DNA from 4 places in the Enterobacter cloacae complex sp. 394I7 genome. Region 1 is predicted to be linked to each of the others. Evidence: predicted binding sites of a transcription regulator. Region 1 holds the regulator's gene; each other region holds the start of a gene.
The links. The regulator CRP, encoded in region 1, controls carbon source genes, mostly activating them, when cyclic AMP is high. The targets are predictions, from matches to a motif close to ATGTGANNNNNNTCACAT.
Positions count from the first base shown of each region.

Region 2: udp (uridine phosphorylase) is a predicted target of CRP. The motif match lies at 1,024-1,041, and genes of this name have one in related genera.
Region 3: AC2FAP_RS15265 (glycine dehydrogenase) is a predicted target of CRP. The motif match lies at 854-871, and genes of this name have one in related genera.
Region 4: AC2FAP_RS05700 (sugar transporter) is a predicted target of CRP. The motif match lies at 896-913, and genes of this name have one in related genera.

Region 1 is NZ_JBXWCR010000006.1:22,344-24,532, forward strand. It holds gene AC2FAP_RS18540 (phosphoribulokinase) at 1-254, shown strand, start outside; gene AC2FAP_RS18545 (OsmC family protein) at 321-725, opposite strand; gene crp (cAMP-activated global transcriptional regulator CRP) at 1,037-1,669, shown strand; gene AC2FAP_RS18555 (YccS/YhfK family putative transporter) at 1,727-2,189, shown strand, end outside.
Region 2 is NZ_JBXWCR010000013.1:61,076-63,264, reverse strand. It holds gene rmuC (DNA recombination protein RmuC) at 1-1, opposite strand, end outside; gene udp (uridine phosphorylase) at 139-900, opposite strand; gene AC2FAP_RS23345 (dienelactone hydrolase family protein) at 1,156-1,962, shown strand; gene metE (5-methyltetrahydropteroyltriglutamate--homocysteine S-methyltransferase) at 2,008-2,189, opposite strand, start outside.
Region 3 is NZ_JBXWCR010000003.1:381,164-383,352, reverse strand. It holds gene pmbA (metalloprotease PmbA) at 1-225, shown strand, start outside; gene cybC (cytochrome b562) at 267-653, shown strand; gene AC2FAP_RS15265 (glycine dehydrogenase) at 972-1,310, shown strand; gene AC2FAP_RS15260 (SFCGS family glycine-rich protein) at 1,321-1,683, shown strand; gene AC2FAP_RS15255 (DUF4312 family protein) at 1,686-1,985, shown strand; gene AC2FAP_RS15250 (DUF4311 domain-containing protein) at 2,008-2,189, shown strand, end outside.
Region 4 is NZ_JBXWCR010000001.1:1,181,196-1,183,384, reverse strand. It holds gene AC2FAP_RS05705 (PhzF family phenazine biosynthesis protein) at 23-811, opposite strand; gene AC2FAP_RS05700 (sugar transporter) at 989-2,185, shown strand.

The sequences.
Region 1 (2,189 bases):
AGCGCGTACCGACAGTGGACACCTCTAACCCGTTCGCCGCCAAAAGTATCCCGTCGCTGGATGAGAGCTTTGTGGTTATCCATTTCCGCAATCTCGACGGCATTGATTACCCCTGGCTGCTGGCGATGCTGCAGGGCTCATTTATTTCGCACATGAATACGTTAGTGGTTCCGGGCGGAAAAATGGGGCTGGCAATGGAATTAATTATGATGCCGCTGGTGCAGCGGTTGATAGAAGGGAAGAAAATCGCCTGATGATTTCCCTCTCCGCGTGGGAGAGGGCTTCGGTGAGGGCATCGGGGTGAACGATGCCCCCCAATATCAGGCGTCGATCACTTCATACGAATGCGTAATTTTTACCGCTTTCTCGAGCATTAACGCGACCGAGCAGTATTTCTCCGCTGAAAGATCGACCGCGCGTGAGACCGCCGCGTCTTTCAGTTCTTTCCCGCTGACGATGAAATGCAGGTTAATGTGGGTGAACAGGCGTGGTGCCTCTTCGCGGCGTTCTGAGGTGAGTTTTACTTCGCAGTCGGTCACATCGTGCCGGCCTTTTTGCAGGATCGACACCACATCAATTGCGCTGCATCCACCTGCTGCCATCAGCACCATTTCCATTGGGCTTGGTGCTTTATCGCCGGAGTTACCATCCATCAAAATCTGGTGTCCTGAAGCGGACTCGCCCAGGAACGTTAAACCTTCAACCCATTTCACACGCGCTTGCATATTCACTCACTCCAACGTTGCATTTTTGGTGACAGATTACGCGTGCGTTACATTTCTCGCAATGGAAGGCGACCTGCGTCATGCTGAAGCGAGACACCAGGAGACACGCGGCGAAAGCTATGCTAAAACACTCAGGATGCTACAGTAATACATTGACGTTACACATGTATGCAGAGGACATCAAACTTTACTGGCTGCGAAACGTTACGATAGCCGACTTCCCAGGGTATGGGTAAGAATTCGATTGCAACCCCAGAGTCCGGATGCATCTTATGACTCTGGTGACAGCTTATAACAGAGGATAACAGCGCATGGTGCTTGGCAAACCGCAAACAGACCCGACTCTCGAATGGTTCTTGTCTCATTGCCACATTCATAAGTACCCATCGAAGAGCACGCTGATTCACCAGGGTGAAAAAGCGGAAACGTTGTATTACATCGTCAAAGGCTCGGTGGCAGTGCTGATCAAAGATGAAGAAGGGAAAGAGATGATCCTTTCTTATCTGAACCAGGGCGATTTCATCGGTGAACTGGGCCTGTTTGAAGAAGGCCAGGAACGTAGCGCCTGGGTTCGTGCAAAGACAGCATGTGAAGTGGCTGAAATTTCCTACAAGAAATTCCGTCAGTTGATTCAAGTTAACCCTGACATCCTGATGCGTCTTTCTTCGCAGATGGCGCGCCGTCTGCAGGTGACATCTGAGAAAGTGGGTAACCTCGCCTTCCTGGACGTGACCGGCCGTATCGCTCAGACCCTGCTGAATCTGGCGAAACAACCCGATGCGATGACTCACCCTGATGGCATGCAAATTAAAATTACCCGTCAGGAAATCGGTCAGATTGTCGGTTGCTCCCGTGAAACAGTGGGCCGTATTCTGAAAATGCTGGAAGATCAGAACCTGATCTCCGCACACGGTAAAACCATCGTGGTTTACGGAACGCGTTAATTCCGCTCAAACGGCGTGCCATCGCAAGGTGTCACGCCGTTTTTGTCTCTATTCCCCATGTGGCGCAGGCTGATTTATCACCCGGAAGTTAACTACGCACTGCGGCAAACGCTGGTGTTGTGCCTTCCTGTGGCCGTGGGCCTGATTCTGGGCCATCTTCAGCAAGGTCTGCTCTTCTCTCTCGTTCCCGCCTGCTGCAACATTGCCGGTCTGGATACACCGCATAAGCGCTTTTTCAAACGGCTGATCGTGGGCGGCTCGCTGTTTGCGGGTTGTAGCCTCGCCGTACAGCTTTTGCTGGCCCGCGATATCCCGCTGCCGCTGATCCTCACCGTCCTGGCGATGACCCTGGGCGTAACCGCTGAGATCAGCTCACTGCACGCACGTTTGCTTCCCGCGTCGCTGATTGCCGCCATCTTCACGCTGAGCCTTGCGGGCAACATGCCGGTGTGGGAGCCGCTGCTGATCTACGCCCTCGGTACGCTGTGGTACGGGCTGTTTAACTGGTTTTGGTTCTGGC
Region 2 (2,189 bases), on a different contig from region 1:
CAATGCCCCCTGCATCAACGTATTACCTGCACAAAATAGAATTGTGCTGTATAAACGTCCAGTTTGAAAGGGTTTTCCTGCGAGGCGCTACGCAAAAAAAAGGCCGAACGGGTCGGCCTTTTTTCGTATAAGAAGGGATTAGATCAGGCGACGCGCTGCTTCAACCACGATTTTCACAGCATGACTTTCGGTCTGCTTCATGGTTTCCGCGTTCGGGATCTCCTGCTGGGTACGGTTGACGATAACGCCCGCCACCATACCGGCACGCAGACCCTGGCTTGCGCACATGGTCAGCAAGGTTGCAGATTCCATTTCGTAGTTCATTACGCCCATAGACTGCCACTCTTCCATAGAACCTTTGAAACGGCTTACCACGCGGCCGGAGAAGGTGTCATAACGCTCCTGGCCTGGGTAGAAGGTATCAGAAGAGGCGGTCACGCCTACGTGGGTGGTTGCGCCAACGGATTTCGCGGCTTCAACCAGTGCGGTGGTGCATTCGAAATCCGCCACCGCCGGGAATTCCATAGGGGCAAAGTGCAGACTCGCGCCGTCCAGACGCACGGAAGCGGTTGTCACCAGCACGTCGCCAACGTTGATATGCGGCTGAATGGCACCGGTAGTCCCGATACGCAGGAAAGTACGAATGCCCAGCTGCGCCAGCTCTTCAACAGCAATTGAGGTGGACGGGCCACCGATACCGGTAGAACAGACGATCACCGCTTTGCCATCCAGCTCAGCGCGCCAGGTGGTGAATTCACGATGGGCAGCAAGCTTAACCGGCTTATCCATCAGCGCGGCGATCTTTTCCACACGCTCAGGATCGCCCGGGACGATAGCCAGCGTAGCCCCTTGTAAATCGTTTTTAGTGAGGCCGAGATGAAAAACATCAGACTTAGACATAGGTGACTCCTCTGTGGGTCGGTTAGTCAGAAGAAGTAAAAAGGTACTTTACAGAAGCAGTAAGCAGAATTACGTGACACATCTCACCATGAATGAAAATGATTGCAGTAAATTTCCATGAAATAGTGATTCACATCACATTAACAAGTTATATCGTCAGGTGCTGCACAAAAGATAGACCGTTTCAGGCACTGTGAATTGTTAACCTGGTGACTATATTTACCTTTGCGCTAACTCATTGGTACGGAGAATGCCATGACTGAAAAAACCGGTTTTGCACCTGCAGCGGCCCCTCATGCATCAACCATCGTCTCAACACCTGAAGAGGCCATTACGGCAGGTGAGACCTCCATCCCCTCGCAGGGGGAGAATATGCCTGCTTACCACGCGCGGCCAAAATCGGCCGACGGCCCGCTGCCCATCGTGATTGTGGTTCAGGAAATTTTCGGCGTTCACGAACATATTCGCGACCTTTGCCGCCGTCTGGCGCTGGAAGGTTATCTGGCCGTTGCGCCAGAGCTCTATTTCCGTCAGGGCGATCCGAACGACTACAGTGATATACCGACGCTGTTCAGCAACCTGGTCAGCAAAGTGCCGGATGCACAGGTACTGGCCGATCTGGACCACGTGGCCAGTTGGGCTGCGCGCAATGGCGGCGACGCACATCGTCTGATGGTGACGGGTTTCTGCTGGGGAGGACGTATCAGCTGGTTGTATGCCGCACATAATCCGCAGCTTAAAGCCGCCGTTGCCTGGTACGGCAAACTGGTGGGGGAGAAAACGCTGAACTCGCCGAAGCATCCCGTTGATATCGCCACCGAGTTAAATGCCCCAGTCTTAGGGCTGTATGGCGGCCAGGACACCGGGATCCCGCTTGATACGGTAGAGACCATGCGCCATGCGCTCCGTGCAGCCAATGCAAAAGCTGAAATCATCGTTTACCCGGATGCCGGCCACGCCTTTAATGCCGACTATCGTCCGAGCTATCACGCGGAATCGGCTAAAGATGGCTGGCAGCGGATGCTGGCATGGTTCAGCCAGTACGGCGGGAAAAAAGCGTAAAACAAAAGCCCGGTCGCGGCTACGCCTTGCCGGGCTTCGGATTTATCAGGCCTGACGCAAATTCTGCGCCGCCCTGACCATGTTCGCGAGTGCCGCGCGGGTCTCCGGCCAGCCGCGGGTTTTCAGTCCGCAGTCCGGGTTGACCCACAGGCGCTCAGCCGGGATCCGCTGGGCGGCTTTTTTCAGCAGGCTCTCAATCCACTCCACGCTCGGTACGTTCGGGGAGT
Region 3 (2,189 bases), on a different contig from region 1:
ATGGGCCAGGGCGTAAGCGGCATTACCGGCGATTACTCGCGCGGCGCGGCGGGCTTCTGGGTTGAGAACGGTGAAATTCAGTATCCGGTAAGCGAAATTACCATCGCCGGCAACCTGAAAGACATGTGGCGCAATATTGTTACTGTCGGTAACGATATTGAAACACGTAGCAATATACAGTGTGGTTCAGTCCTCTTACCGGAGATGAAAATCGCCGGGCAGTAATACCCGTAAAGGCGTTTTAATAATAAAAAAGGAAGTGAGCAATGCGTAAACACCTGTTAGCGATCGTCGCAGCGTCAACGCTGGTTCTTGGTTCTTCTGCGTTTGCTGCCGATCTTGAAGACGACATGGGCATCCTCAGTGAAAACCTGAAGGTGGTGCAGAAAACGGACAATGCGGCGGAAATGAAAGGCGCATTGACCAAAATGCGTGAAGCGGCACTGGACGCGCAGAAATCCACGCCGCCAAAGCTGGAAAATAAAGCGGCAGACAGCGCTGAGATGAAAGACTACCGCCACGGCTTTGACGTGCTGGTCGGTCAGATTGACGGTGCACTGAAGCTTGCCAACGAAGGCAAAGTGAAGGAAGCCCAGGCGGCAGCTGACCAGTTTGTGACCACGCGTAATACCTATCACAAAAAGTATCGTTAATTCTCGGTACGCGCTTTCCCCGTGCGGGGGCGGTTAATCGCCCCCGCATGTTTGCTCTCCGGGCATAAGAAAACCTTATCCACCTCACATATTTGCACGCCTGCCCATAATCTTTTTCGCTCCCACGCCCCCTTAATTGCCGTCAGATAGCGTGATATTCATCACGTAAATACAGTGATTTATCTATATTCAGCATATTTATGTGGCACAGATCACTGCCGGTGCTCGCCTTTCCACTTCGAAGTGGAAAACAACTCGCTACAAACAATTCCCCCCCAACGTTAGTTTTATTCCAGAGCCATTAACGGGGTAAGACGAGTGATTAACGGAGCGGTAATGAACGACGTTGGAGATCAGGCGGTGCAAACAGAGCAGCTCGCTAACACTATGCTGGCGCAGGTGTATGCCCTGCTGGCCCGGCACAACATCATCCCCAACGCAGTACAGGAACAGATGCTCACCTCTCATGTTCGCGCGATGGCGCACCGGTCCGTGACCGGCGAGCCGCTGCCGGAGGTTGAAGCCGAGCTGTTCGACGAAATTTCTCCCGATTCAATGCGGCTTGCCCGTGAAGTGGTCGCGCAGTTTGGCAACCTTCCTGATGAAGAGGCCTGGCTGCTCTCCGTTCACTTCGAAGTCGCGAAAGACAACCTTTAAGGAGCAACACATGGAACAGATTACAGTCGTGATTGGCGATCGCCTGGGTAAAGGTCAGAAAGTGGCGGCAGGCGTTGAAAAAGCCGGTGGACGCGCGGTTGTCGTGCCGGGTGTGGCGGCAGACATGAAGCTCGGTGACGTGATGAAAGCGGAAAATGCCACCTTCGGCATCTCCTTCTGCGGCAGCGGCGGCGCGGGTGCCATCACCGCACAAACCAAATATGGCTACAAAGCCAAATACGGCATGCGTTCAGTGGATGAAGGCGTCACCGCCATCAATGAAGGCTGCAATGTGCTGGGCTTTGGCTTTATGGATAAAGAAGAGCTGGGCGAGCGTCTGGTTCAGGCGTGGCAGAAGAAACACGGCGCATAAGCATGAAAGAACAGTTCACAACCACGGTGAGAGTGAAGGGCAAAGGCGACGCTAAAGCGCGCGCCTTTGCTGATGCGCTCAACCACGTTCAGGCCGCGGTGATGAAAGCCTCACCGCATATCTTACTGCGTATTGAGCCACAGGATGTGCAGGTCGTTCAGGCGCAAGAAGCGGTGCGTAAAGAAGCTTTTCTGTTCTTCTTTCTGCGCCGGGAAAGACGCACCTACAGCGTGGAGCTGGATGTGACCGTCAACGTGACTGCCATCAATCTCGACCAGGTGGATTTCGTCACGCAACGCTGATTATTCATAAAAGGGCAGACTGATGTTCTTAATTATATTAATAAAATCGCTCATCATTGGCGGCCTGGTTGGCGTCGGTGTGGGGGCCGGGGCTGCACGCATGTTTCATGCGCCTACCACTCAGGGTATGGGCGCGTTTCGTACGTTGGGGGAACTGAACTCCTGTGAAGGGGATCCGGCATCTCACTTCTCCTTTGGGTTAGG
Region 4 (2,189 bases), on a different contig from region 1:
CTTCCTCTTTTGTTATGGTTATTTAGCGCAGAAAGACGGTGCCTTTCAGATAAAGCGAGGCCTGCCCGCTCATCAGCACGCGTGAACCTTTCAGTTCGCAGCGCATATCACCGCCACGAGCCGACACCTGGCGGGCAAACATCGCTGTTTTACCCAGTTTTTCACTCCAGTAGGGAATAAGCATTGTATGCGCGGATCCGGTGACCGGATCTTCCCAGACGGCAACTCCCGGTGAGAAAAAGCGGCTCACAAAATCATAATCCCCCTCTCCCCGCGCCGTCACGCTGACCTTATGTTCGCCAGGTGTCATTGCCGAGATATTCGGCGCAAGCGCCTCAACCTGCTGGCGGTTTTCCAGAACCACCATCCAGGCTCGCCCCTTACGGGCCTCAACGTAATGGCCGATCCCCAGCGCCGCAAGCATCGCCGGCGGGGGCGTCTCTTCCTGCGTCGGGCATGCCGGGAAGTCCAGCGTCATCCAGTCCCCTTCCCGGCTAACCGTCAGCTGGCCAGAGGCGGTATCAAAGTGGATACGCGAGTCAGGATAGTTGAGTTCATTAAACAGGACGTACGCGGCTGCCAGTGTGGCATGTCCGCAAAGGTTGACTTCGGTAAGGGTGGTAAACCAGCGTAACTCAATTCCCGCTTTACTGCAGACGAAAAACGCCGTTTCCGACTGATTATGCTGCTGTGCCATTCTGAGCAGTGTCTCATCAGGCAACCATGCGTCTAACGGGCACACGGCCGCCGGGTTTCCACCAAAAGAAGCATTGCTGAACGCATCTACCAGATAAAAATCAATCTCCTGCATTGTCTTACCGCCTGTTTTTGTTGTGATGTTCTTTTATATTCAATGAAAACCATGCCCCCGGCTACCGCTTTTACCAGGTGAATTTTGAGATCTGCATCACATAATGGTTGAGTTTTCGCCGGTTGACGTTTTAAGATCGTCTCCTCTTCTTTTCAGCAACGAATCTCCGACATCGCTATGACAACGAACACAGTTACCCGCAGAGTCGCGTGGCTACGCGTGGTCACGCTGGCAATTGCCGCGTTTATTTTTAATACCACAGAATTTGTTCCGGTTGGGCTGTTGTCTGACATCGCTGAAAGTTTCCAGATGGAAACCGCGCAGGTGGGCATTATGTTGACCATCTATGCCTGGGTGGTGGCACTGATGTCACTGCCGTTTATGCTGCTGACCAGCCAGATGGAACGGCGAAAGCTGCTGATCGGGCTGTTTGCCCTGTTTATCGTCAGCCACGTCCTGTCGTTTCTGGCGTGGAACTTTACGGTGCTGGTCATCAGCCGCGTCGGTATCGCCTTTGCCCATGCCGTATTCTGGTCGATCACCGCGTCACTGGCCATCCGCCTGGCACCTGCGGGTAAACGCGCGCAGGCGCTGAGCCTGATAGCCACCGGCACGGCACTGGCTATGGTCCTGGGCCTGCCGATTGGCCGTATCGTTGGGCAATACTTTGGCTGGCGAACCACGTTCTTCGCTATCGGCATGGGGGCAATGATCACCCTGGTCTGCCTGATTAAACTGCTGCCGAAGCTGCCAAGCGAACACTCCGGCTCGCTGAAAAGCCTGCCGCTGTTAATGCGTCGTCCGGCATTGCTGAGTATCTATCTGCTTACGGTCATTGTGGTCACGGCACATTACACCGCCTACAGCTATATTGAGCCGTTCGTTCAGGTCGTGGCCGGCTTTAGCGCCAACTTTGCCACCGTTCTGCTGTTGATCCTGGGGGGCGCGGGCATTATTGGCAGTATTCTGTTTGGTAAGCTCGGCAATCAGCACGCGTCGGCGCTGGTCAGCAGCGCCATTGGTTTACTGCTGGCGTGCCTGGTGTTACTCATGCCAGCGGCGGGCAGCGAGGGTCATCTGGCCGTCCTGAGCCTGTTCTGGGGAGTGGCGATCATGATTATCGGTCTGGGTATGCAGGTGAAGGTGCTGGCCCTCGCGCCGGACGCAACGGATGTGGCGATGTCACTGTTCTCGGGGATTTTCAATCTTGGTATTGGCGCGGGCGCGCTGCTGGGAAATCAGATTAGCCTTCACGTGTCGATGTCGGCGATTGGCTATCTGGGTGCCATTCCGGCACTGGTGGCGCTCATCTGGTCCCTGCTCATCTTCCGTAAATGGCCGGTCGCACTGGAAGAACAGGCCCATCACGGGTAGACCG